Regions from separate parts of the Rhodococcus antarcticus genome, predicted to be linked through region 1. Evidence: riboswitches for the same ligand, from Rfam matches in the RefSeq annotation. Region 1 holds a riboswitch; each other region holds the start of a gene.

Region 1 (7,671 bases):
GCCGCTCCCCGTCCCCCGCCTCCCGGGATGCGGGGGACGGGGAGCGCTCGTGCTCGACACGACCACGAGCGCTCCCCGGTCACCGGTCCACGGGGGTCAGCGGTAGAGCGAGAACTCCGGTGCCCGACGGTTCAGCGCCCAGTCGCCGACCTCGCGGGCCTTGTAGGCCACCGGGTCGTGCAGGGTGTGGGTGCGCAGGTTGCGCCAGTGCCGGTCGAAGCCGTAGCCGCTGGTGGTGGCCCGCGCCCCCTGGATCTCGAACAACCGGCTGGCCGCGGACAACGAGGTCGTCGTGGTCACGACCTTCGCCTCGTAGATCGCGACGGCTGCCTCCGCCCGCTCGTCGTCGGTCAGCTCCGGCCCGGTGTCCAGGGCCGTCTGCAGCGCCCGTCCCGCCCGGTCCGCGAGCAGCGCCGCCGCCCGGACCTCGCTGCGCACCTCCCCGATGGTCTGCAGGACGTAGGGGTCGTCGCCGGCCCGGTCCACGCCCGAGCTCTCCCACGCGGTGCCGTGCAGCCGCACCCAGTCCAGGGCCTCCTCCAGCGCCCCCTCAGCCGTCCCGAGGTAGAAGTTGACGAACGCGAGCTGCCAGTGCGGGGTGACGAGCGTCTGGTACGGACTCGGGGTCCGGCCCGTCAGGGGGTCCTCGCCCAGGATCTCCGAGCGCTCGACCCTCGCGTTCTCGAAGACCACGCCCCCGGAGTCGGTCAGGCGCTGACCGATGTTGTCCCAGTCGCCGAGGGCGGTGAACCCGGCCCGACCGGCGGGCAGCGAGACGAACACGAGGCTGTCGTCGAGGGTCGCGGTGACCGAGAGGTGGTCGCCCAGGCTCGCACCCGAGGCGAAGGTGCGCCGCCCGCTCAGGCGGAAGCCGTCCCCGTCGCGGGTCAGCACGAGCCCGTCGGCGCCGCGGGGGTTCTGCACCCCGCCCCAGAACAGCCGGCCCTCGGCGTTGCGCCGGGAGTGCTCGGCAGCCTGCTCGGCGGTGCCGAACAGGTGCGCGATCCGGGTCTGGGCGTAGTGGTAGCCCAGCAGGTGGGCGATGGAGGTGTCGCCGCGCGCGACGCGGCGGGTGAGCAGCGAGGCCTGCGCGTAGCCGAGCCCGGCCCCGCCGAGGACCACGGGCTCCTGGACCTGGAGCAGGTCGTGCTCGCGGAGCAGCTCGACCTCCGCGCGCGGGCTGGCGCCGAGGTGGTCCCGCTCAGCGGCGGTGGCGCGCAGGGTGGCGGCGACGAGGTCCGCGCGGGCCAGGGCGGCCTCGAACGGGGTGGTGCCGGGGTCGAGCGGGGCGGGACGGGTGTCGAGCTGGGCAGTCACGGGGAGCTCCTGGAGGATCGAGGGGCGGATCGAGGGGGTGTGGTCCTGGCGACGAGCTCAGGGACACACCGCGCTCGCCGTGCGCCGGAGATCGACGGCACGGCGGCGCACCAGGGGCACGCGGGGACGCAGGGATCGGGACACGAGGTCTCCGGAGGTGGGACCGGGCGCGCGCGACGGGCGGCTCGGCGAGGGATGGACCAGGAGGCGGGGACGACCGGGGTCAGCGACAGTCCACGTCGGCGACGGCCAGCGGGTGCACGCCGAGGAGATCGGTGCGGTGCTCAGGCACGGCGGCTCCCCTTGTCCAGGACCCGGAGGTCCACGCTTGCCCCGGTGGTCACCGGGGCCTGGTCGTCACCCGGAGCACCCCACCGTGGCGGAGGGTTGCCGGCCAGCGAGCCGGGGCTTGACGCTGGCACTCGTGACCTGTGGTGGATCTTGGCGGCGCCGACACCGCCACGTCAACCGTGCCCTCCCACCATCTGGGAGCAACCGCTGGTGGGTACCGTGAGCCCATGCGGGTGCTGGTGGTCGAGGACGAGCCGCGCCTGGCCGAGACGGTGCGCCGGGGGCTCACCGCCGAGGGCGTCGTGGTCGAGATCGCCGACAATGGTGTCGACGGGCTCTGGATGGGCACCAACGCCACCTACGACGTCATCGTGCTCGACATCATGCTGCCGCGGCTGAACGGGTACGACGTGCTCAAGGGCCTGCGCGCGAAGGACGTCTGGACGCCCGTGCTGATGCTCACCGCCAAGGACGGCGAGTACGACCAGGCCGACGCCTTCGACCTCGGCGCCGACGACTACCTGACCAAGCCGTTCTCGTTCGTCGTCCTCGTGGCGCGACTGCGGGCCCTGCAGCGCCGGGGCGCTCCGGCGCGCCCCACCGTGCTCGAGGCGGGCGACCTCTCCCTGGACCCCGGCCGGCGCCGGGTGGTCCGCGGCACCACCGAGCTCTCGCTGACCCCCCGCGAGCACGGTCTGCTCGAGTTCCTCCTGCGGCACAAGGGGAACGTGGTGACCAAGGGGGAGATCCTGCGGGGGGTGTGGGACGCGCACTACTCCGGCGACGACAACGTCGTGGAGGTCTACGTCGGCTACCTCCGCCGCAAGATCGACACCCCGTTCGACCGCCGGGCCATCGAGACCGTGCGCGGGGTCGGCTACCGGCTGCACGCCGACGGCGGCTGAGCAGGCCCCCGCTCACCCCAGCGGCAGGCGCACCCCGACCTCGGCCCCCCCGGCGGCGGACTCCCCCACCACCACGCTGCCCCCGTGCGCGGTGACGATCTCCACGACGATCGCCAGGCCCAGTCCGGACCCCCCCGCCGAGCGGGCCCGATCGGCGTCGAGGCGGACGAAGCGCTCCAGCACCCGGTCCCGCTCGACCGCGGGGATGCCCGGCCCGTCGTCGCCCACCGTCAGCACGGCCCAGCCACCGTCGGCGCGGCAGCTCGCCCAGATGCGGCCGTGGGCGTGGCGCACGGCGTTGTCGGTGAGGTTGCGCACGACCCTGGCCAGGCGCGCGGCGTCCCCGCGCACCCGCACGGGGTGCACCGCCGCCACGACGTCGAGCCCCCCGGCCCGGGTCCGGGCGACCTCGGCGTCGACCAGGTCGTCGAGGTCCACGTCGCCCACCTGCAGCGGGAGTCCGCGCTCGTCGGCGCTCGCGAGCAGGAGCAGGTCGGCCACGAGCTGGCGCATCCGCTCCGCCTCGGGCAGCAGCACCCCACCGACCACCTCGGCATCGAGGGTCTCGGGGTGGTCGCGGGCGAGCTCCAGCGCCGCGGTGATCGTGGTCAGCGGGCTGCGCAGCTCGTGGGAGGCGTCACCCACGAACCGCCGCTGCGCCTCCTGGCCCGCCTGCAACCGGCTCAGCATCGCGTTCATGGTGCGGGCCAGGCGCGCGATCTCGTCCTGCGGAGCCGGAACCGGCACCCGCTCGGCGAGGTCGGCCGAGCTCACCGCGGCCACCTGCACCCGCATCCGCTCCACCGGTCGCAGCGAGCGGCCGACGAGCGCGTACGTCGCCACCCCCACGACGAGCACGATGACCGGCAGGCCCACCGCGAGCAGGGCGGCCACGGTCACCAGGGTGCTCTCGACCGGCTCCTGCCCGGCCGCCACCAGGACCGTCAGCTCACCCTGCGCTCCGTCCACGGCCTGCGCGGTCACCCGGAAGTCGTCAGGGACGAGGGGGCTGGAGTCCTCGTCGACCACCAGCACCTGCCCCACCGATGGCCGCGTCGCGATCATCGGGAGCTCGGGGGCGCCGGGCGAGGCCAGCACCACCACCCCGTCCGCGTCCAGCACCTGCACCGCGGCCGTGCGACCGTCGGTGGCGAGCAGCTCAGGGGCGAGGTCCCCGGGGGCGACCGACTCCAGCTGGGTGCTGATCTCCGCCGCGCGCGAGGCCGAGGACGTGTCACCCGCGGACTGCAGCGACCGCTGCAGCACCAGCAGCAGCGCCCCGGAGGCCAGGGCGAAGGCCACCGTCACGACGAGGGCGGCGGCCAGTGCCGAGCGCGTGCGCACCCCCCACAGCGAGGGCCGGACCAGGACGTGCACCCCCACAGCCTGCACCACCCCCGTCCAACGAGGACGCCGCCGAGCTCGACCTCCTGCCGGCCACGCCGGTGATCCTGGCCGCGGGCGTGCTCGAGCTCCCGTCCCGGGCCCGCGGGCGAGGGCACCGGCGGCGAGGGGTCAGGGCGCGACGAGCTCCAGCAGCAGCTGCAGCACCACGCGCACGGTGCGCTCGCGGACGTCCGCCCGCCCACCCGGCACGTGCAGCTCGCGGGAGACCGACCGCAGCGGGCTCTGCACGCACACGTGCACCAGGCCCACGGGCTTGTCCGCGCTGCCGCCCCCGGGTCCGGCGATCCCGGTGATGCCGACACCCACGTCGGCACCGAGGCGCTCCCGGACCCCCGACGCCATCGCCACGGCCACCTCGGCGCTCACCGCGCCCAGGGCGTCGATGAGCTCGGCCGGCACGCCGAGCGCTGCGGTCTTGACGCCGTTGGAGTACGAGGCGATCCCGCCGAGCACCCGCACCGAGGAGCCCGCCGGGTCGGTCAGCCGGGCCACGAGCATCCCCGCGGTGCACGACTCGGCGGTGGCGATCGTCCAGCCGCGGGTGTCCAGGGCCCGGGCCAGCAGCTCGTCGACCTCGGCCCCGTCGGTGGAGAACACGGTGGACCCGTGCGCGCCGTGCACCGCGGCCACGAGGGCGTCGTAGCCCGCCTGGTGCTCGGGGCCGAAGCGGGTGACCACCTCCAGCTCGCCGCCGCGCAGGCACGTGGTGATCTCCAGGCCGTCGAGGGTGCCCTCGAGCCCACGCAGCGTGGCGGCGAGCTCGGACTCCGGTGTCCCCCACAGGCGCACGGTCCGCTGGCGCAGCTCGGTCGCCCCGGCCAGCGCGGCCCGGACCCGCGGCGACTCCAGCGCTGCGGGCCACATGCCCCTCAGCTCCCCCGGCGGGCCGGGCAGCACCAGCACGGGCGGTCCGGTGCGCCCGTCGGCCACCGGCACCACCAGCCCGGGCGCGGTGCCCACCGGCTCGATCACCTCGGCCCCGGCCGGCACCACGGCCTGCTTCCGGGTGCCGGCCGCGGTCGCCCCGGGGTCCATCCGCCAGCCCCGGTCGCGGCTGAGCCGCGCGACGATCTCGGTGATCCGGCCCTCGAGGGCCACGTCGAGCTCCGGGGCCCGGCCCTGGACCTGACCGACGAGCTGCGCGGTGAGGTCGTCGGCGGTGGGCCCGAGCCCACCGGTGGTGATGACGAGGTCCGCGCCGGTGTCGGCCAGGAACCGGAGCGCGGCGGAGAGGTCGTCCGGCCGGTCCCCCACGACCACGACGTGCCCGACGTCCACCCCGAGGCGACGCAGCGCCTCGGCCAGCCAGGGTCCGTTGCGGTCGGGCACCCGGCCCGTGAGGACCTCGGTGCCGGTGACGACGATGCCCGCGCGCGCAACCATGCACCGAACCCTAGGCGCGCACGAACCTCACGGCGCGGGGTGCCCGGCGAGGGCCGCGGCGAGCGCGAGCACCTTCTTGGCCCCGGCAAGGCGGGGTCCGTCGCTTCCGTCGCGGACGCGGGCCCCGTCCTCCCCGAGCTCGGCCACCACCCCTCGGGCCGCAGCCACGGCGGGGGCACCCGGGGACAGCAGCCGGTTCAGCGTGGGGGCCTGCTCCGCACGCAGGCTGAGCCGACCCGTCATCCCCAGCGACGCCGCCAGCTGCGTCTCCCGGACCAGCGCCGCCTCGTCGACGGCCAGGGTGGGTCCGTCGACCGGCCCCCCCAGCCCGGCGGCCCGGCTGGCCACGACCAGCCGTGAGCGTGGGTAGGCCAGGGCCAGGGGATCCTTGCTCGCTCCGGTGTCGCGGCAGTAGTCGCCCACGCCGAAGGCCAGCCGCAGGGTGGCCGACGCGCGCGCCACCTCGAGCGCCGCCTCGACACCCAGGGCGGACTCGACCAGGGCCACCACCGGGGTGCCGGCCGGCAGCCGGGCGGCGGTGTCGTCGACCTCCGCGGCGCTCTCGGTCTTCGCCAGCACCACGCCGAGCAGGCCGGGTGTGTCGGCGAGGGCGTCGAGGTCGGTGGCCCAGTGCGCGGTCGTGGTGCCGTTCACGCGCACCCACGCCTGGCCGCCCGCCCGCAACCACGCGAGCACGTTCGCGCGGGCGAGGGTCTTCCCCGTCTCCGCCACGGCGTCCTCGACGTCCAGGACCACGACGTCGGCGGCTCCGTCGGCAGCCGAAGTGAAGCGCTCCGGCCGGTTCGCCGGCACGAGCAGCCAGGACCGGGCGATCCCGGGGTCGATGCGGCTGCGGTTCGCGGAGATGCTCACAGGACAACCGTACTGCTGCCGGGGACCCCGTTCGACCTACCGGCGGGTAACCGTGAGCTCTACGGCTGCAGACCCGGCACGATCCGGATGTCGCGGACCGCCCCGTCGCCGAGGGCCGCCAGCGCCGCCTGGTAGTCGGCCCCGTCGTGCGCCGCCACCGCGGCCTCGACGGACGGGAACTCCAGCAGCACCGACCGCTGCTCGACCCCCTGCTCGAACCAGGCCGCTGCGGTGCCGCGGGCGAGGAAGGTGCCGCCGGCCGCGGTCAGCGCGGGACCGGCCAGCGCGGCGTAGGCCGCCATCTTCTCGTCATCGAGGATATCGGCGTAGGTGCTGATCCAGTAGGCGCTCATCGGGCGATCGTCGCACGGCAGGCTCTCCGCGACCCCACCCGTGACAAAGGCCCCCAGGTCAACCCTGGGGGCCTTCGTCGAACCGTGGTAGCGGGGGCAGGATTTGAACCTGCGACCTCTGGGTTATGAGCCCAGCGAGCTACCGAGCTGCTCCACCCCGCGTCGTTGGTGTGAACCAGACGTTACCGGGGGGCGGAGCGCAGGTGCAAATCCTGGGCCCGCCCCCGGGCATGACGTGGGTCACCTCGCGGGCGCTACCCCGTCGCGGTCGGCGTGGGCGTCGCCGGGGTGGGCGGAGCCGTCAGTGCCGTCGTCGGGACGGGCTGACCGGTGGCCCGCTCGTAGGCCTGCACGGCCGCGTCGAGCTGGGTGAGCGCGGTGCCCAGCCGGCCGAGGTCACCGCTGGTCTGCGCCGACTTCACCTGGGCCAGCGCGGAGTTCAGCCCCGCCACCGCCTGGTTCTGGGTGACCGTCCCGCCCGGCGCCGAGCTCGTGGGCGGTGCCGTGGTGCTCGTCGGCGGGGCCGTGGTGGTCCCGGGCGTCGGACCGTCGGCCGGCGGCGTCACCCCTGATCCTGCACCGGCCCCGATGACCTGGTCCAGGGCCGCACCCAGGGTCGAGGCGTAGCCGATCTTGTTGTTGTAGCTGACGATGACGCGGGCCAGCTGGGGGAACGAGGACGACTGGCCCGAGCGTCGCAGGTACACCGGCTCCACGTACAGCAGCCCCGACGCGCCGATGGGCAGCGTGAGCAGGTTGCCGTAGGTCACGGTCGTGGAGTTCTGCCGGATCGGGTTGAGCTCACCGGCCACGGCCCCGTCGGAGACCATCCGGTTCTGCACCTGTTGCGGCCCCTCGGACTGCACCGTGGTGGGGAGCTGCAGGACGGTGATCTTGCCGTAGGTGCTGGGATCCGAGCTGGCGGTGACGTAGGCGGAGAGGAACTGCCGGTTCAGCCCGACCAGGGCGCTGGTGAGCTGGAAGGACGTCTTGGTCTTGTCCTCGGGGTCGGCGGCGAGGATGTAGTACGGCGGCTGGTTGAGGCTCCCGGTCTTGTTCTCGATCGTCGGGTCGGTCGCCACGTCCCAGAAGTTGTTGCTGTTGTAGAACTCCGTCGGGTCGGACACGTGGTACTTGGTCAG
Region 2 (7,671 bases), on a different replicon from region 1:
GCCCTGATGAAGGCGATCCAGCCGCAACTTTCGGCTCAGGTAGCAGCGCCGTTGCGGATGCGGGCGGTCCTGGAACCGATGTTCGCGCAGATCGCGGAGCGGCAGAGGGAGTGGGCAAAGGCGCTCGCGGTGCCTCTGATGGCGAACGCCCACATTCAGTCGCAGCTCGCCGGCCTTGCGGTGAACTCGGAGTTCACCCGTTCGTTGGATCGAGTCAGTGCGCTGTCGCGGCTGCGTTTGGAGCTTCCGGACGCTGCCGGGTTCGATCGGTTGTCGGAACTGATCGACGAGGGCGAGTTCGATGCGGAGACGCTGTCGGCTGCAGAGGACGGCGTTGCTGCGGACGCTGAGCTGTCCGCAGCGATCGACGAGGCGGCCGAGGTGTTGTCCGAGGCTCGCCCCTGGATCTCACGCGTGCGGGCCCGTCAGATGGTGGTCGTGTGGGTGTGGCTGATGTGGACTGCGGCGTTGACGGTCGTGGCGGTGGCCGCGCCTTCAACGATCGCGACGTACGTGAGTCTCGCGGGGCTGCCGGCGGGTAAGGAGGCCGCGAAGAGGGCTGGCGAACAGTTCGACCGGCGCTTCCCGCCGGAGGACGAGCCGGTCGGCGGCTGAGCCCCGCCCGGTCAGTGTCGGCGCTTTGGGGTCAGCAGGGTGAGCCGAGTCATCATGCCAAGTGGCGGCGTCCTCGCAAGCGGATCCCCGTGCGAAACGGCGTGGATGTTCGGGGTGAGGGTCTGGAGAGGGTGACCACCGGTGGGCTGGGGCGGCGTCGAGCTCGTCAGGGTCACCCGCGCTCGCCTTCCCGGACACTGCTCGACCGGGAGGGAGCAGCCTGTGGTCTACTTCTGCCTCGACCATCCAGAGCGGCTGAGAGACCTGGCTCGACGACGCCGCAGCAACCATCGTTCGCGAAGGTGCTACCGCCAGGACCGATGGAGGAACACTGCTGTGAGCGCGTCGACCCGTGTCCTCGACACTCCCTCGCACGCCCCGCCGACTAGCGGTGCGCTGCGCCGCGTGGGCGCCGCGGGATCCGTCGGCACCACGATCGAGTGGTACGACTTCTATGGCTCTGCCGCTGCCCTGGTCTTCAGGCCCGCTCCGGAGACCCTGCACCGTGACCTGACTGCGCCGACCCGGGCACTCCCCGAGCGGGTCGTCGAGCCGGTCACTACGTGGGCGCGGGGGTACTGACCGTGGGCGCGAGCGACCGTATCCGGTTGTGTGCCTTCGCCATGGGGTGTGCCGGTCACCAGAGTGCGGGGTTGTGGACCCACCCGGGTGACCGCTCGACCTCCTACACCGATCTGTCGTACTGGACGGACCTGGCGCGGCTGCTGGAGCGCGGCGGGTTTGATGCCCTGTTCCTGGCCGACGTCCTGGGTGTCTACGACGTGCACGGTGGGTCGCGCGACACCGCGGTCCGTGCGGGGGCTCAGGTGCCGCTGATCGATCCGATGCTGACCATCCCGGCGATGGCCGCGGTCACCGAGCGTCTTGGGTTCGCGGTGACGTCGTCGGTGACCTATGAGCACCCCTGGGCCACGGCGCGCCGCTTCACCACCCTGGACCACCTCACCAACGGCCGGGTGGGGTGGAACGTGGTCACCTCCTACCTGGCCAGCGCCGCGCGCGGGTATGGCATGGGGGAGCAGGTGCCCCACGACCGGCGCTACGACCTCGCCGAGGAGTACGTCGAGGTGTGCGCCGCGCTGTGGGAGGGCAGCTGGGAGGACGGTGCGGTGGTCCACGACAGTGCCTCAGCCACCTTCACCGACCCGTCCAAGGTCCACGACGTCGACCACGACGGGGAGTTCTTCTCCGTCCATGGCCCTTTCCTGTGCGAGCCGTCACCCCAGCGCACCCCGGTGGTCTTCCAGGCGGGGGCCTCGGCCCGGGGGCTGGAGCTGGGCGGGCGAATCGCCGAGGTGGTGTTCGTCTCCGGGCCGACAACGGCGGCGGTGCGCACCATGGTCGACGGGGTGCGCGCAGCCGCGCAGGCCGCCGGGCGGGACCGGGGCGACATCAAGGTGTTGACGATGCTCACCCCCGTCCTCGCCGACACTGACGACGCCGCCTGGGCCAAGCACGCCGACTACGTCGCCCACTCCAGCCGGGAAGGTGCCATGGCCCTGTTCGGGGGGTGGACGGGGGTGGACCTGTCCGGGCTGGACCCCGACGCCCCCCTGGAGCACGTCGAGAACGATGCCACCCGCACCGCGCTGGCCGCCTTCACCACCGCCGACCCCCACGCCGCGTGGACGGTCGGCTCGGTGGCGGAGTTCGTGGCCGTCGGCGGGCGCGGACCGGTGCTGGTGGGCTCCCCGACCACCGTGGCCGACGAGCTCGAGCGGTGGTGCGAGGAAGCCGACGTCGACGGGTTCAACCTGGCCTACGCCACGTCGCCAGGCACCTTCACCGACGTCGTCGACCTCCTGGTCCCCGAGCTACGAGCCCGCGGCCGGATCCTGGAGCCCGAGGGGGCCACGCTGCGCGAACGCCTCGTCGGCGGAACAGCGCGGCTGTCCAACTCCTCATGGGTAGGCAAACACCGAAAGTAAATGCCCCCTCACCGGCCCGCCCGACGGCACCCCTGCAGCACCGGCACTGACCTGCTGGGCGCGCGCCGTCCCAGGGCCCTAGCAACGGGAGCGGTATCGATTGCCCCGCTGCACAACGCGTTTCGAAGTGCCGATAAGAGAGATTATGACAAGTCAGGAGCCTTGACTGGCTCTTCCGGTGCTACCTGCCCTCCCCGGTGTCCCGGTCCTTATGGGGGCCCACCGGCGGAGTCGTCGAACCTCTGGCCCGGACGCCCCTTGGTTTCGTGCCAGGCTCCCGCTGCCGGGCCGCCTCCACGGTGTGGCGCTGCCCGCGTATCAGCTGGCTCCCCGAGCGCCCCGGCAGGCTCTACTGCCCCACCCCGGGCACCCTCCATTGCACCGGCGCCGACCTGGACGGGTCCGTACAGCTGCTCGAGCACCGCGGTGCCCCGGTTCCCGGCGATGACCACCCGGGCGGCCGTGAGGTCCTGCACCTGGCGGCCGCGATGCTGCCTGCGCAGCCGGTCACAGTCGCGTGTTGACAGCCCGTGACTGCCATGTTGCACTGAGATCTACCTCACATCAAACTCACACCGTTGGCGAACCCCCTCGGCCGAGTGGGCCTCACCAGCTGGTCGCGTGCTCCGCCTCCACGGACCGTGCGGCGATCGTGGAACGCGGCAACTTCGACGCGCGGCTATCCCGGCCGGCAGGCCGATCACAAGTTGGTCGTCAAGGCCCAGCGAGGACGGTGATGCGGTGGCCAGAAGTAATGATGTCGCCGCCCAGCCTGCGAGTACCCCTGGTAGGACGACGACGGGAACGCAGCCCCTTGATCAGTTGCCGGCGGCAGCGCTGATCCAGCTGGGCTGGACGGCGCAGCGCCTGGACCGGGCGCGCCCGCGGAGAGTGATGGCGTCGACGGGCCTGCCCGATCGCCTGTCCGGACTCTCCGGACACGGCGAGTTCGACTGTGCCCGGGTTGACCTCACCCTGGCCTCGACGTGCGTCGCCGCGATCGCGGCGACGCTGTCGTGGCCCACCGACCGGGTTCCGGAGCTCACCGCGGTGACGACGGCTGCGCATGCTCACGGCGCCGCGCTCGCGGACCGCCTCTGTGGTCGCCGGCGCCACGGAGGCCCCCATCGTGGCGGTCTGGGCGATCTACGCCTCCGACGTGACCGGTGGTGGGAAGGTCGCCGGACAGCTCAGCGCAGTGGCGGGCTACCTCGTGTCGTACGCCCGGACGGTCGGCACCCGGAACAGGGCGCCGCCTACAAGGCCGGTATGCCGCTATGAGGCTCGCCGATCGACTTCGTCTACGCCGAGGCCGTGTCCGGCCCCCCGTCGGACCCCGCGACGAAACGGGGTGGGTGGCAGTGACAGTGACCGCAGCAGCGGCCAGTCAGGCGACGGTGGCAGTGGCAGTGACCGCAGCAGCGCCCACTCACGCGACGGTGGCCGCGTCAGCGGGCAGGCAGCACCGCTCCGATGAAGAGGGTGTCAGGGCGAAGCAACTCGGGAAGAAGCGGCAGACCATGGGACTAACAAACGGTTTGACAAGATGGGGCGTCGCCACGCCCGCTCTAGTCGCCATCGGCGTTCTCGGATGGAGTGCTTATAGCGCCGCAACTCCGGCCGCCGTGGAGGGAACGTCCTCAGGAAAGGGCTTAACCACTGCAGCAAGTCAGACCACCGGACTCACCATGGATGACCATCACGCGCTCGGGCTGGCGATCTGGGGCGTGGCCGCGTTCATGGTCGCGATTCTTCTGTTGTTAGAATTCTCTGCGTCGCCACGCCAGTCGAGTAACAAGTTTGGCTTCCTCGACAGCATCGTTGGTGTTGACGGCCGAATATCGACGAGCAAGACCGTCGTGTTCATATGGACCCTCGAACTCGCAGCCGCGCTCATCCTTCTTTCTGGCATCGTCGTATGGGACCGCAACCCTGCCGTCACCGCCGATCACGTCTTCGGCACAGGCGATTGGAACGCCTATTCGTTATTGCTCGGCGGCCCGTTCGCGGCCGCCGTCATAGCCAAGGGCATCACCGCCTCAACGACCACAACGACCACAACGACCACAACGAATCCGATCCCCAAATCGAACACCCAAGACGTTACGCCGTTAGTGAGCTTGTCTGGGATGACTGATAAAGGTGCAGCGCTGAAGGACATAACCAGTAACGATGACGGGTCGACGAGCCTAGCCGACAGCCAGTACGTCATCTTTTCCCTCGTCGCGATGGTGTACTTCTTTGGCGCGTTCGTCGGCAATATTGTCGACTACACCAGGACGACCGACGTCACGAAGATTCACCTCGGGTTGCCCACGATCCCGTCCGCCCTCCTCGGCCTGACCAGTTTGGCGGCGCTCACCTACGTTGGTAACAAGGCCGCAGCCACACAAGGCCTAAACCCCTCCTAGCTCATCACGACCTGGGTCGGCGCGAATCAACCTGTAACAGCCACCATGGCGAACTTGCCCGCGACCGTGACCCCGGGGAACGTGGTTGTCATCTGCACCACCGACTACTCCACGCCGGCTCTCCAGCTGAACGTCACCGGATTTCGGCGCAGCACATTTCCCTCGCCCCCGCCATCGCATCAGTCCTACCGCGCGGTTCGGCGTAGTTGAACTAGCGAACGAGTGGACGGGGGTGGCAGCGCCGTCTTGTCCCTTGAAGACCGTCCGCGCAACTGCGCGTCCTACGGCGCCGTCGGTGCGGTGCCGAGGACCTGGCGGTAGGCACCCACCCAGTCGGTGGCGATGGTGTTCTGGGCGTCGGCCAGGGTCATGCGGTGGGCGCAGACCAGGTCGTGCAGGGCGGTCTCGAGCGTGTCCTTGGGGTTGGGGGCGGCACCCGGTTCGGGCCACAGGTTGCGGGGGCTGTTCGGGGACCCACCGAGCTCCAGGGGCACCAGGTGGTCCAGCTCGTAGCTCGAGCTGGGACCACGGTCGTTGTAGGCGCGCAGCGTGGACTTCTTCTCCGTGCTGGTGACCGAGGCGGGGGGCCGCACCGTGGAGGTGTACCCACCCCGCCGGCAGATCGTCGTACCGATCGTGGCCTGGGTGACGTGCGGGTCAACCGCACCCGGGGTGCACGCGGGGTCGGGCAGGGTCCCGTTCTGTACGGCCCGGGCGTGACAGGTGCCCGGGGCCGGGAACGGCTGGGCGGTGCCGTGGTCAGGGTCCTCCGCCACCACACCACCACTAGCGCCGGCAGCGGAGGTCACCGACCCGACGCCCCCACCACCGCCACTAGCCCCACCGCTCGAACCGGCCGGGGTAGAAGTGCACCCGGCGGTCATCACGCTGGCGACACCCAGCAGGGACAGCAGGAGAACGGCCCGGGTCGACCTGGGCGCCCGGCGGCGGCTGGTCCGAGCTCCCGTTGTCGCCGCATCGGCGGACTGGTCATGGACGAGCTCAGACACCGGTGCTCTTCCGTCGTCGAGGGGTAGGACACCGCGAGAACAACGACGCGTTCTGCCGAGCACTGACCGCGTGAGCCGGTCGGCCAGCCCGCCCAGCACGGGTGACGGCACCATTGCGGCGGGGGTCACCGCTCCAGTCCGGGTTCCCGCTGCCGGGCTGCTTCAACGGTGTGGCGTTGTCCGCGACGCAACTGGCTCCCAGGTTGTCCGGGCAGGCTCGAGCGCCCGGCCCGGGTGGTCTGGGCCATCCCCGCCAGCCGGGGTGCCTCGGCACCGTGCTGCCAGGCCCCCCCAGGCCCAGACTCCGCCACCGTCTCGGGGTGCGTGACCGCAGCACCGTCGGTGCCGGCGGTGATGACGTGCCCGGCCCAGTCGGGCCCGTGCAGCTGCTCCAGCACCGCGGTGCGGTCAGCGTCGACGGCCCGGCCCGCGGCGTGGTCCCCCGTGACCACCACACGGGCCGCGGCCAGGTCCTCCACCTGGCGGGCGGCGTCACGGGAAGCGACGGCGGGGTCGACGACGTCGGCCTTGATCCGCAACGCGTCGGCCCGGGCCCGGTCCGGGTCCGCACCGACGGCCCGCAGGGCGTCGTCCCACTGGCGGGGGTCGCCGCCCCCGGTCGCGGTGTGCGCCGCCCACGCCGTGGCGACGTCCGCTACGTCGGTAGCCCGCAGCCCGTCCACGACGTCGGCGGTACTGCCGGCCGGGGTCTGCGACAGCGGACCCCGCCCTGCGACCTCGGCCACGGTGGGCAGAGCCTGGGCTTGGGTGAGCCGGCCGAGCTGCGCCCGCCGCGCGATCTCCTGGGCATCGGCCCCGGCTTGGCGGGCGGCGTCCCGCACAGCCCGGTCACGGCGCTCCGCGACGGCCTGGGCGATGGCCAGCGCGGCGGCCAGCATCGCCTGCAGCTGCCGCCCGGCGTGCTCCATGTGCTCGTCGACCTCGTTCATCGTCCGATCCCCCGATCATTCGTGGTGATGCCGCTGGTGGTGCCCGGGGTCATCACCGGGACAGCTGTGGGCAGGGTGCTCCGCTGCGGTGACCGTGGGGTCAGCGCCAGACGCGGCCCGGTATCGCCGCCGATGACCACACTCGGGTCCAGGGCCGCCGCCGCAGCCTTCACGTGCACCCCCGCCGCCGCCGCCGCCCGGGCCTGGGTCACCCGGCCCGCGGTCTCGTGGGTGCGTTGGATGGTCTGGGCGAGGCGGAGCACCTGGTGCAGCAGCATCACCGTCCCGGCCGGACCCTTGCGCCCGGCGGTCTGCACGGTGAGCACTGCCCGGGCGACGGTCGCGAGCCGGTGCTCCGCCGGCGCCACCGGCGGCCGCTGTCGGGGTTCGCGTTCCGCGGCCCGGTACAGCTGATCCGCCGCCCGCCCAAGCAGGTAGGCAGGTTGGCCCTCAACCCGCTCGGCCGCGGCGGCCAGCACACCGGCGGCCTCCCGGGCGGTCGCCGACACCCGAGCCCGGTCGGACAAGGGGACATCGGTGAGGGTGGCGCCGATGCGGGCGACCTCCTGCTGCGCCCGCACCATCACCTCCGGCCGCAACGCGTCGGCTTTGGCGGGACCACGGGTGTCGACGGTCCGCCACGTGTCCACCGCCGCGGGGTCCGGTGCCCACCCGCCGCGCAGCGCCTGCAGGGTGAGGTTGCGGTCGAGCTTCCCGCCCCCGAACCACACCAGCG
Region 3 (7,671 bases), 1.8 Mb from region 1:
CACGCCGCGTCGGCGAGATCGACAACCGGGGCAGCCACTACTACCTGGCTCTCTACTGGGCCCAGGCCCTGGCCGCCCAGACCACCGACCCCGAGCTCGCAGCGCTGTTCGCGGGGCTCGCGGGCGACCTCGCCGCCGCGGAGGAGACGATCGTCGGCGAGCTGGCCGCGGTGCAGGGCAACCCCGTGGACCTCGGTGGCTACTACCACGTGGACAGGACGAGGACGGACGCCGTCATGCGGCCCAGCGCGACGCTCAACGGGCTCATCGACGCCTTCTGAGCCACCCGCCCCGCGACCCCCGACCGCACCGGTCGGGGGTCGCGTCGCGCCCGTCGTCCCCTGTGAGATCCCGCACAGCGGTAGCGTCGGTGAGGTCCGGTCCGCCGAACCCCGAGGAGTCCCCGCGATGAGCCCGTCACCCGTCACCGTCGCCGTCACCGGAGCCGCCGGGCAGATCGGGTACAGCCTGCTGTTCCGCATCGCCAGCGGCGCCATGCTCGGTCCCGACACCCCGGTGGCGCTGAGCCTGCTGGAGATCACCCCCGCGCTGGGGGCCGCCGAGGGCGTGGCGATGGAGCTCGACGACTGCGCGTTCCCGCTGCTGCACAGCATCTCCATCAGCGACGACGCGACCACGGCCTTCGCCGGTGCGAGCGTCGCCCTGCTCGTCGGGTCCCGCCCCCGCACCAAGGGCATGGAGCGCGGCGACCTCCTGGCCGCGAACGGGGCCATCTTCACCACCCAGGGCCGGGCGCTGGCCGAGTCCGCCGCCGACGACCTCAAGGTGCTCGTGGTGGGCAACCCGGCCAACACCAACGCACTCATCGCGATGAGCAACGCCGCCGGCGTCCCCCGCGAGCGGTTCACGGCGATGACCCGCCTGGACCACAACCGGGCCCTGGCCCAGCTCGCGTCGCGCACGCAGCGCCCGGTGACCGACATCCGGCACATGACCATCTGGGGTAACCACTCCGCGACCCAGTACCCCGACCTGTTCCGCGCCGAGGTCGGCGGGACGGTGGCGACCGAGCTGGTCGACGACCAGGCGTGGCTGGAGGGCGAGTTCATCCCCACCGTGCAGAAGCGCGGGGCGGCCATCATCGAGGCCCGCGGGTCGTCGTCGGCGGCCTCGGCGGCCTCGGCGGCCATCGACCACGTGCACGACTGGGTGCACGGCACCCCTGACGGGGACTGGGTGTCCATGGCCGTGCCCTCCGACGGCTCCTACGGCGTGCCCGAGGGGCTGATCAGCTCGTTCCCCGTCACCTGCGCCGACGGCTCCTACTCGATCGTCGGAGGACTGGAGCTCGACGAGTTCTCCCGGGCGAGGATCGACGCGTCGGTGGCCGAGCTGGTCGAGGAGCGCGACGCCGTGGCCGGGCTGGGCCTGCTGGGCTGAGGTCGAGGCGGGTGTCCACGGGTCGGACACCTCGGGTGCACACCGCGTGGGGCGCGCGCTACCATCGCGCCCAGGTCATGAGTGCCAGCGTCAAGCCCCGGCTCGCTGGCCGGCAACCCTCGTTCCGCGGTGGGGTGCCCCGGGTGATTGACCAGGCCGTCCGGAGAGGTTCCGGACGGCAAGCGCGGGCCCGTGCGAGTGCGGGCCCCTCGTCGAGGAGCCCCCACCATGCGATGTCGACACTGCTGACCGGCCCAGCCCACCCAGCAGAGGGCACACGTGTGCCCGCACCCCACGGAGACCACCGATGACCGAGACCGACCCGACCACCGTCCCGACCGACCCGTCCGCCGGCTGGAGCTTCGAGACGAAGCAGGTCCACGCGGGCCAGACGGCCGACCCGTCGACGAACGCCCGCGCGCTGCCGATCTACCAGACCACGAGCTACGTCTTCGACAACACCGACCACGCCGCCGCGCTGTTCGGCCTGGCCGAGCCCGGCAACATCTACACCCGCATCATGAACCCCACCCAGGACGTGGTGGAGCAGCGGATCGCGTCGCTGGAGGGCGGGGTCGCCGCCCTGCTGACCGCCTCCGGACAGGCCGCGGAGAGCCTGGCCATCCTGACGATCGCCGAGGCCGGAGACCACCTCGTCTCCAGCCCCAGCCTGTACGGCGGCACGTACAACCTGTTCCACCACACCCTGCCCAAGCTCGGCATCTCCGTGACGTTCGTCGACGACCCGGACGACCTCGAGCAGTGGCGGGCGGCGGTGCAGCCCAACACGAAGCTGTTCTACGGCGAGACCATCGGCAACCCGCGCGGGGACGTGCTCGACCTCGTCGGCGTCTCCGGGGTCGCGCACTCGGTGGGTGTGCCGCTGGTCGTGGACAACACCATCGCCACGCCGTACCTCATCCAGCCGCTGGCCCACGGCGCGGACATCGTCGTGCACTCGGCCACCAAGTACCTCGGCGGTCACGGCACCTCGGTCGCCGGGGTCATCGTCGACGGTGGCACGTTCGACTGGCGCTCGGGCCGCTTCCCGGGCTTCACCACCCCGGACCCGAGCTACCACGGCGCGGTGTTCGCCGACCTCGGCGCTCCGGCGTTCGTGCTCAAGGCCCGCGTGCAGGGGCTGCGCGACCTCGGTGCGGCGGTGTCCCCGTTCAACGCCTGGCTGATCAGCCAGGGCATCGAGACCCTGAGCCTGCGCCTGGACCGGCACGTCGCCAACACCCAGGCCGTCGCGGAGTTCCTCGACGCGCGCGAGGACGTCGAGTCGGTCACCTACGCCGGGCTCAGCTCCTCACCGTGGCACGCCCGCGCCAAGGAGCTGGCACCCAAGGGACCCGGCGCGGTGCTCGCGTTCGAGATCGTCGGCGGGCTCGAGGCCGGCAAGCGCTTCGTCGACGCCCTGGTGCTGCACAGCCATGTCGCGAACATCGGCGACGTGCGCTCGCTGGTCATCCACCCGGCGTCCACCACGCACTCCCAGCTCACCCCGCAGGAGCAGGCCAGCACCGGCGTCACGCCCGGTCTGGTCCGCCTGGCCGTGGGCATCGAGGGCCTCGAGGACATCCTCGCCGACCTGCAGGTCGGGTTCGCCGCCGCGGCCGGGGCGTGACCGGGGTCTGCACGGGCACCTCGGACAGCATGACCCCCACCACCCGGCCAGCACCCCGTCCGAGCCTGCGCTCGGACGGGGTGCTGCAGCACGTCACGCTGGGAAGGCAGCAGCTCGACGGGGGTGCCGTGCTGGACGACGTGACGGTGGCCGTCCAGAGCTGGGGCCGGCTGAGCTCCGCACGGGACAACGCCGTGCTCGTGCTGCACGCGCTCACGGGGGACTCCCACGTGGTGGGCCCCGCGGGGCCCGAGCACCCCTCCCCCGGCTGGTGGGAGGGCATGGTCGGACCGGGTGCTGCGCTGGACACCGACCGCTGGTGCGTCATCGCCCCCAACGTGCTCGGCGGCTGCCGCGGCACCACGGGGCCGTCCTCGTCCCACCGCGACGGGCGTCCGTGGGGTGCCCGGTTCCCCGCCGTGACCATCCGCGACCAGGTGCGCACCGAGCTCGCCCTCGCCGACGCCCTCGGGATCGACGCCTGGGCCTCGGTGGTCGGCGGCTCCATGGGCGGCATGCGCGCGCTGGAGTGGGCCGTGGGCCACCCCGGCCGCGTCCGCTCCGCCCTGGTGCTGGCCGCCGGCGCCCGGGCCACGGCCGACCAGATCGGTACCCAGTCGGCCCAGGTGCGCGCCATCACGGCGGACCCCGACTGGCAGGGCGGCAGCTACCACGGCACCGGCCGCAGCCCCCGCACCGGGCTCGGCCTGGCTCGGCTGCTCGCGCACCTCACCTACCGCGCCGAGGTCGAGCTCGACGAGCGCTACGCCAACCACGACCAGCCCGACGACCCCGCCGGTCGGTTCGCCGTGCAGAGCTACCTCGACCACCAGGCCGAGAAGCTCGTGGCCCGCTTCGACGCCGCCAGCTACGTCGCGCTGACCGAGGCGATGAACCACCACGACGTGGGCGCCGGGCGCGGCGGGGTCAGGGCCGCGCTGAGCTCCTGCCCCGTTCCGGTGGTGGTCGGCGGGATCGACAGCGACCGGCTCTACCCCCTGCGGCTGCAGGCCGAGATCGCCGAGGCCATGCCGGGCTGCTCGGGGCTGCGCGTCATCCGCTCACGGCACGGCCACGACGGCTTCCTCACCGAGGCCTCGGCCGTCGGCGAGCTGCTCACCGCCACCCTCGCGCTCGCCCGGAGCTGAGCCTCAGCTGCCGAGCGAGTCGATCGAGCTCGCGAGCACGATGATCGCCAGGCCCAACGAGCCGAAGGTCAGCACGTCCGACGGCCGGTTGCGCACGGCCAGCAGCCCCGCCCGCTCCTCCGGCAGCGCCGCCCGCAGCACGGCCCCGACCAGCAGCGCCAGCCCCAGGAGCACGGCCCCGCGGCGCCAGCGGTCGGCCAGCACCAGCACCACGGCCGCGACCACGATCACGAGCACCACCAGGAACGGCAGGTGCACGGTGCGGATGCGGTACGCCAGCGACGGCCGGGCCATCACTGCGGGCCGGGACGGCCGAACACGCCCTCAGCCAGCCCCACGACGTTGGCCAGCAGCATCGCCCGGGTCATCAGACCGACCCCGCCCGGGTTCGGGGAGAGGAACCCCGCGACCTGCGCCACGTCCGGGTGCACGTCGCCCACCAGTCCGTCGTCGGTGCGGCTGACCCCGACGTCGAGCACGGCCGCACCCGGGGCGACCATGTCGGCGGTGACCAGGTGCGGCACCCCTGCGCCGGCAACGATGACGTCGGCCCGCCGGAGCTCGGCGGCCAGGTCCCGGGTGCCGGTGTGGCAGAGGACCACGGTGGCGTTCTCGCTGCGCCGGGTGAGCAGCAGGCCCAGCGGGCGGCCGACCGTGGTGCCGCGGCCGACCACCGCCACGCGGGCGCCGTCCAGCGAGACGTCGTACCGGCGCAGGAGCGCGACGATGCCGCGCGGGGTGCACGGCAGCGGGGCGGGCTCGCCGAGCACGAGGCGACCGAGGTTCACCGGGTGCAGGCCGTCGGCGTCCTTGGCCGGGTCGATCCGTTCCAGGGCCGCCACCTCGTCGAGGTGGCGGGGCAGCGGGAGCTGGACGATGTAGCCGGTGCACGCCGGGTCCGCGTTGAGCTCGTCGAGGGTCTCGCCCAGCTGGGCTGCGGTCACGTCGGCGGGCAGGTCGCGGCGCAGCGAGGCGATGCCGACCTTGGCGCAGTCGTTGTGCTTGCCCCGCACGTAGGCCTGCGACCCCGGGTCCTCGCCGACGAGCACGGTGCCCAGGCCCGGGGTGCGGCCGGCGGCGGCGAGTGCCGCCACGCGGGTGCGCAGGTCGTCGAAGATCTCGTCGCGGGTGGTCTTGCCGTCCAGGCGGGTCGCGGTCACCCGTCCAGTCTCCCAGAGGTGGACCGGCGTGCGGTCACTCCACGACCAGCCCGTGGGCCGCCGCGAAACCCAGGGCCTGCACGCCCAGCACCTGGGCACCCGCGAGCGACGCCGAGGTCCACAGCCCGCTGTCCACCACGGCCCCCCGCAGGTCGGCTCCGTCCAGCCGCAGACCACCGGTGCGCGCACCGCTCAGGTCGGCCCCGGCCAGCACGGCCCCCCGCAGGTCGGTTCCCACCAGGTTGGCCTCGCGGAGCCGGCAGCCCGTCAGGTCCACCTCCCGCAGGTCGGCGCCGCCGAGCGAGACCAGGGTGAGGTCGCACTCGTCGAGCACCAGGGGCTTGAGCCGGCTGTTCTGGACCACCGACCCGAGCAGGGAGCAGCCGTGGAACTCGCTGTCCCACAGGCTGGTCCGGGTGAACGTGCAGGATCGGAACGCGCTCGCCCGGTGCACGGAGCGGCGCAGGTCGGCGCCGGTGAAGTCGCACGCGGTGAACACCACCCCCTCGGTGCGCAGGCCCGAGAGGTCGGCGTCGACGAACGAGCAGCCGGTGTAGTCGACCAGGGACCACGCCTGACCCGCGTGCACGGTGTCGTCGAGGTCGATGTCGGTGTGCTGGACGCGCTCGGTGTGGACGCGCTCGGTGTGGTCGGGGCTCACCAGGTGATTGCCTCCAGCATCGTCGTCAGCCGGGCGAGCCGGCCGGGGTGGCCGGCCGCCACCCAGGAGATCCTGCCCTGCAGGTGCGCCCGGAAGTCGGGGTGGTCATCCCGGTTCTGCGCCGCCGGGCCGGTGACGGTGCAGTTGTGCAGCAGGGCGCGCAGGACGTCGCGCTCGCGGCGGGCCACCCCTGCGGTCTCGTTGACCACGAGACCGAGCAGCCGCTGCTGGGTGTGCGCGGGCGCCACCGTCGTCTTGTCCGGGTGCAGGGCGAAGCCCTCGTCGGAGACCAGGCGGCCCAGCGAGAACAGCAGCGCACCCGCGTCGAGCTCGGCCGGGCCGGAGAACGCGAGGTCGTCCGCGTAGCGGGTCGCGACGCAGCCGCTCGCGGGCTGCGGGTGGCACCGTCCGCAGCACGTCCGCGCGGGTCCGGGTGGTGCACAGCCCGGTCAGGGCCAGGGCGACGTCGGGCGGGTAGCCCAGGGACAGGAAGACCGCCCGCACAAGGGGTGCGGTCACGGAGGCGAAGCAGTGGCGGAGGTCGGCGCGGACGAGCACGGGGTGCCCGGCGTGGACGGTGGCCGCGGTGAGCGCGCTGCGCCCCGGGACGAACCCGTGGGCACCGTCGTGGGTGGTGTGCCGGTGCGCGGCGGTGCAGGGCGACCTGGTCCTGACGTCGGTGGCGTTCTCCGGCCGGCGGAGCCGGCGGCGGAGCCGGCGGCGGAGCTCCGGACGCGCGTGCGAGGTTGACGAGCACACCCCGGGGTTGCCCCGGAGGGAGCACGACCCGTCGAGCGGGCCGTCTCCGTCTCGCCGCTGCACCGCCGCACGATCCGAGCGTGCCAGAGATGCTCGGCGCGCGGGCCGGAGCGGGCCGATCGACCGAATCCTGTTCCCGGGCGGTCGACGTGCGCCAGGATCGCGGGGTCGCAACGGGATCCATGGGCAGGGCTGGACGGACGGGAGGTGCACGTGGCGCAGGAGGTGCTGGTGGCGCTGGTGGCGCAGGCCCTGGTGACGGCGTGTCCCCAGGGTTGGCGTGGTGCACAGGTGGTGCAGCGGCAGGTGGGCTCGAGGGTGGAGCGCGAGCTCACCGTGCTCACAGACGACGGCCCGCGACCGGTGCCGGAGCCGCCCGAGCTGGACGACCTCCTCGCCCGCCTGCGCGCCGAGGGGCCGCTGTGGTTCACCGCGCGCGTGCGGGTGGCACCCCCGGACCGGTTCTCCCTCGACACCGACGCCGGCCGACCAGCCATGACGGGCAGTCCGGTGGACTGGCGGGAGCTCGCCTCGGACACCGCGGTGCGGACGGCCGAGCAGCGACCCGCCTGGGTGGACACCGCGCTCGCAGCGGCGCTGCTGGCGGGTGCGGGGTCCACGCCCCCCGCGGGCCCGGTGGTGCGGGCGGGCGGGCGGGTGGAGCCGCTGCCCGGTGAGCCCCCGCTGTCCCTGCTCCGCTCGGCACAGCTGGTCACGCTGCCCGTCGGCACGGAGGTCGACCGGCTGGGGACGGGCGAGGGCAACGTGGTGTGGGTCGCCCGCACCCCGTGGCCGCTGCGCTCGCTGCCGCCGGACCACGCCGAGCGCCCCTACGCCGCCTTCGCCCTGGTGCGTCCGGTGGAGGCTCTGGCGGGCGAGGCAGGTGCGTGGTTCGGCCAGCCGGGAGGCGGC

Evidence for each region. A riboswitch is a leader RNA that binds a small molecule or an ion and turns the genes downstream of it on or off. The one in region 1 is predicted to bind S-adenosylmethionine.
Region 2: linked by a shared signal. The riboswitch ahead of RHODO2019_RS18340 (LLM class flavin-dependent oxidoreductase) and the one ahead of RHODO2019_RS19350 (putative leader peptide) in region 1 are both predicted to bind S-adenosylmethionine.
Region 3: linked by a shared signal. The riboswitch ahead of RHODO2019_RS02740 (bifunctional o-acetylhomoserine/o-acetylserine sulfhydrylase) and the one ahead of RHODO2019_RS19350 (putative leader peptide) in region 1 are both predicted to bind S-adenosylmethionine.

The regions. Positions count from the first base shown of each region.
Region 1 is NZ_CP110615.1:2,457,394-2,465,064, forward strand. It holds gene RHODO2019_RS11970 (acyl-CoA dehydrogenase family protein) at 97-1,317, opposite strand; gene RHODO2019_RS19350 (putative leader peptide) at 1,375-1,461, opposite strand; SAM riboswitch class IV at 1,637-1,747, opposite strand; gene RHODO2019_RS11975 (response regulator transcription factor) at 1,836-2,513, shown strand; gene RHODO2019_RS11980 (sensor histidine kinase) at 2,526-3,890, opposite strand; gene RHODO2019_RS11985 (competence/damage-inducible protein A) at 4,029-5,303, opposite strand; gene RHODO2019_RS11990 (HpcH/HpaI aldolase/citrate lyase family protein) at 5,331-6,176, opposite strand; gene RHODO2019_RS11995 (DUF1330 domain-containing protein) at 6,236-6,529, opposite strand; tRNA gene RHODO2019_RS12000 (tRNA-Met) at 6,615-6,691, opposite strand; gene RHODO2019_RS12005 (UPF0182 family protein) at 6,784-7,671, opposite strand, start outside.
Region 2 is NZ_CP110616.1:74,119-81,789, reverse strand. It holds gene RHODO2019_RS18345 (hypothetical protein) at 1-615, shown strand, start outside; SAM riboswitch class I at 855-942, shown strand; gene RHODO2019_RS18340 (LLM class flavin-dependent oxidoreductase) at 1,239-2,564, shown strand; gene RHODO2019_RS18335 (hypothetical protein) at 3,926-4,975, shown strand; gene RHODO2019_RS18330 (hypothetical protein) at 5,257-5,751, opposite strand; gene RHODO2019_RS18325 (hypothetical protein) at 6,111-6,935, opposite strand; gene RHODO2019_RS18320 (relaxase/mobilization nuclease domain-containing protein) at 6,932-7,671, opposite strand, start outside.
Region 3 is NZ_CP110615.1:535,164-542,834, reverse strand. It holds gene RHODO2019_RS02750 (NADP-dependent isocitrate dehydrogenase) at 1-281, shown strand, start outside; gene RHODO2019_RS02745 (malate dehydrogenase) at 409-1,401, shown strand; SAM riboswitch class IV at 1,475-1,592, shown strand; gene RHODO2019_RS02740 (bifunctional o-acetylhomoserine/o-acetylserine sulfhydrylase) at 1,709-3,031, shown strand; gene metX (homoserine O-acetyltransferase MetX) at 3,061-4,179, shown strand; gene RHODO2019_RS02730 (DUF3017 domain-containing protein) at 4,183-4,473, opposite strand; gene RHODO2019_RS02725 (bifunctional methylenetetrahydrofolate dehydrogenase/methenyltetrahydrofolate cyclohydrolase) at 4,473-5,339, opposite strand; gene RHODO2019_RS02720 (pentapeptide repeat-containing protein) at 5,374-5,946, opposite strand; gene RHODO2019_RS02715 (hypothetical protein) at 5,997-6,248, opposite strand; gene RHODO2019_RS02710 (TNT domain-containing protein) at 6,973-7,671, shown strand, end outside.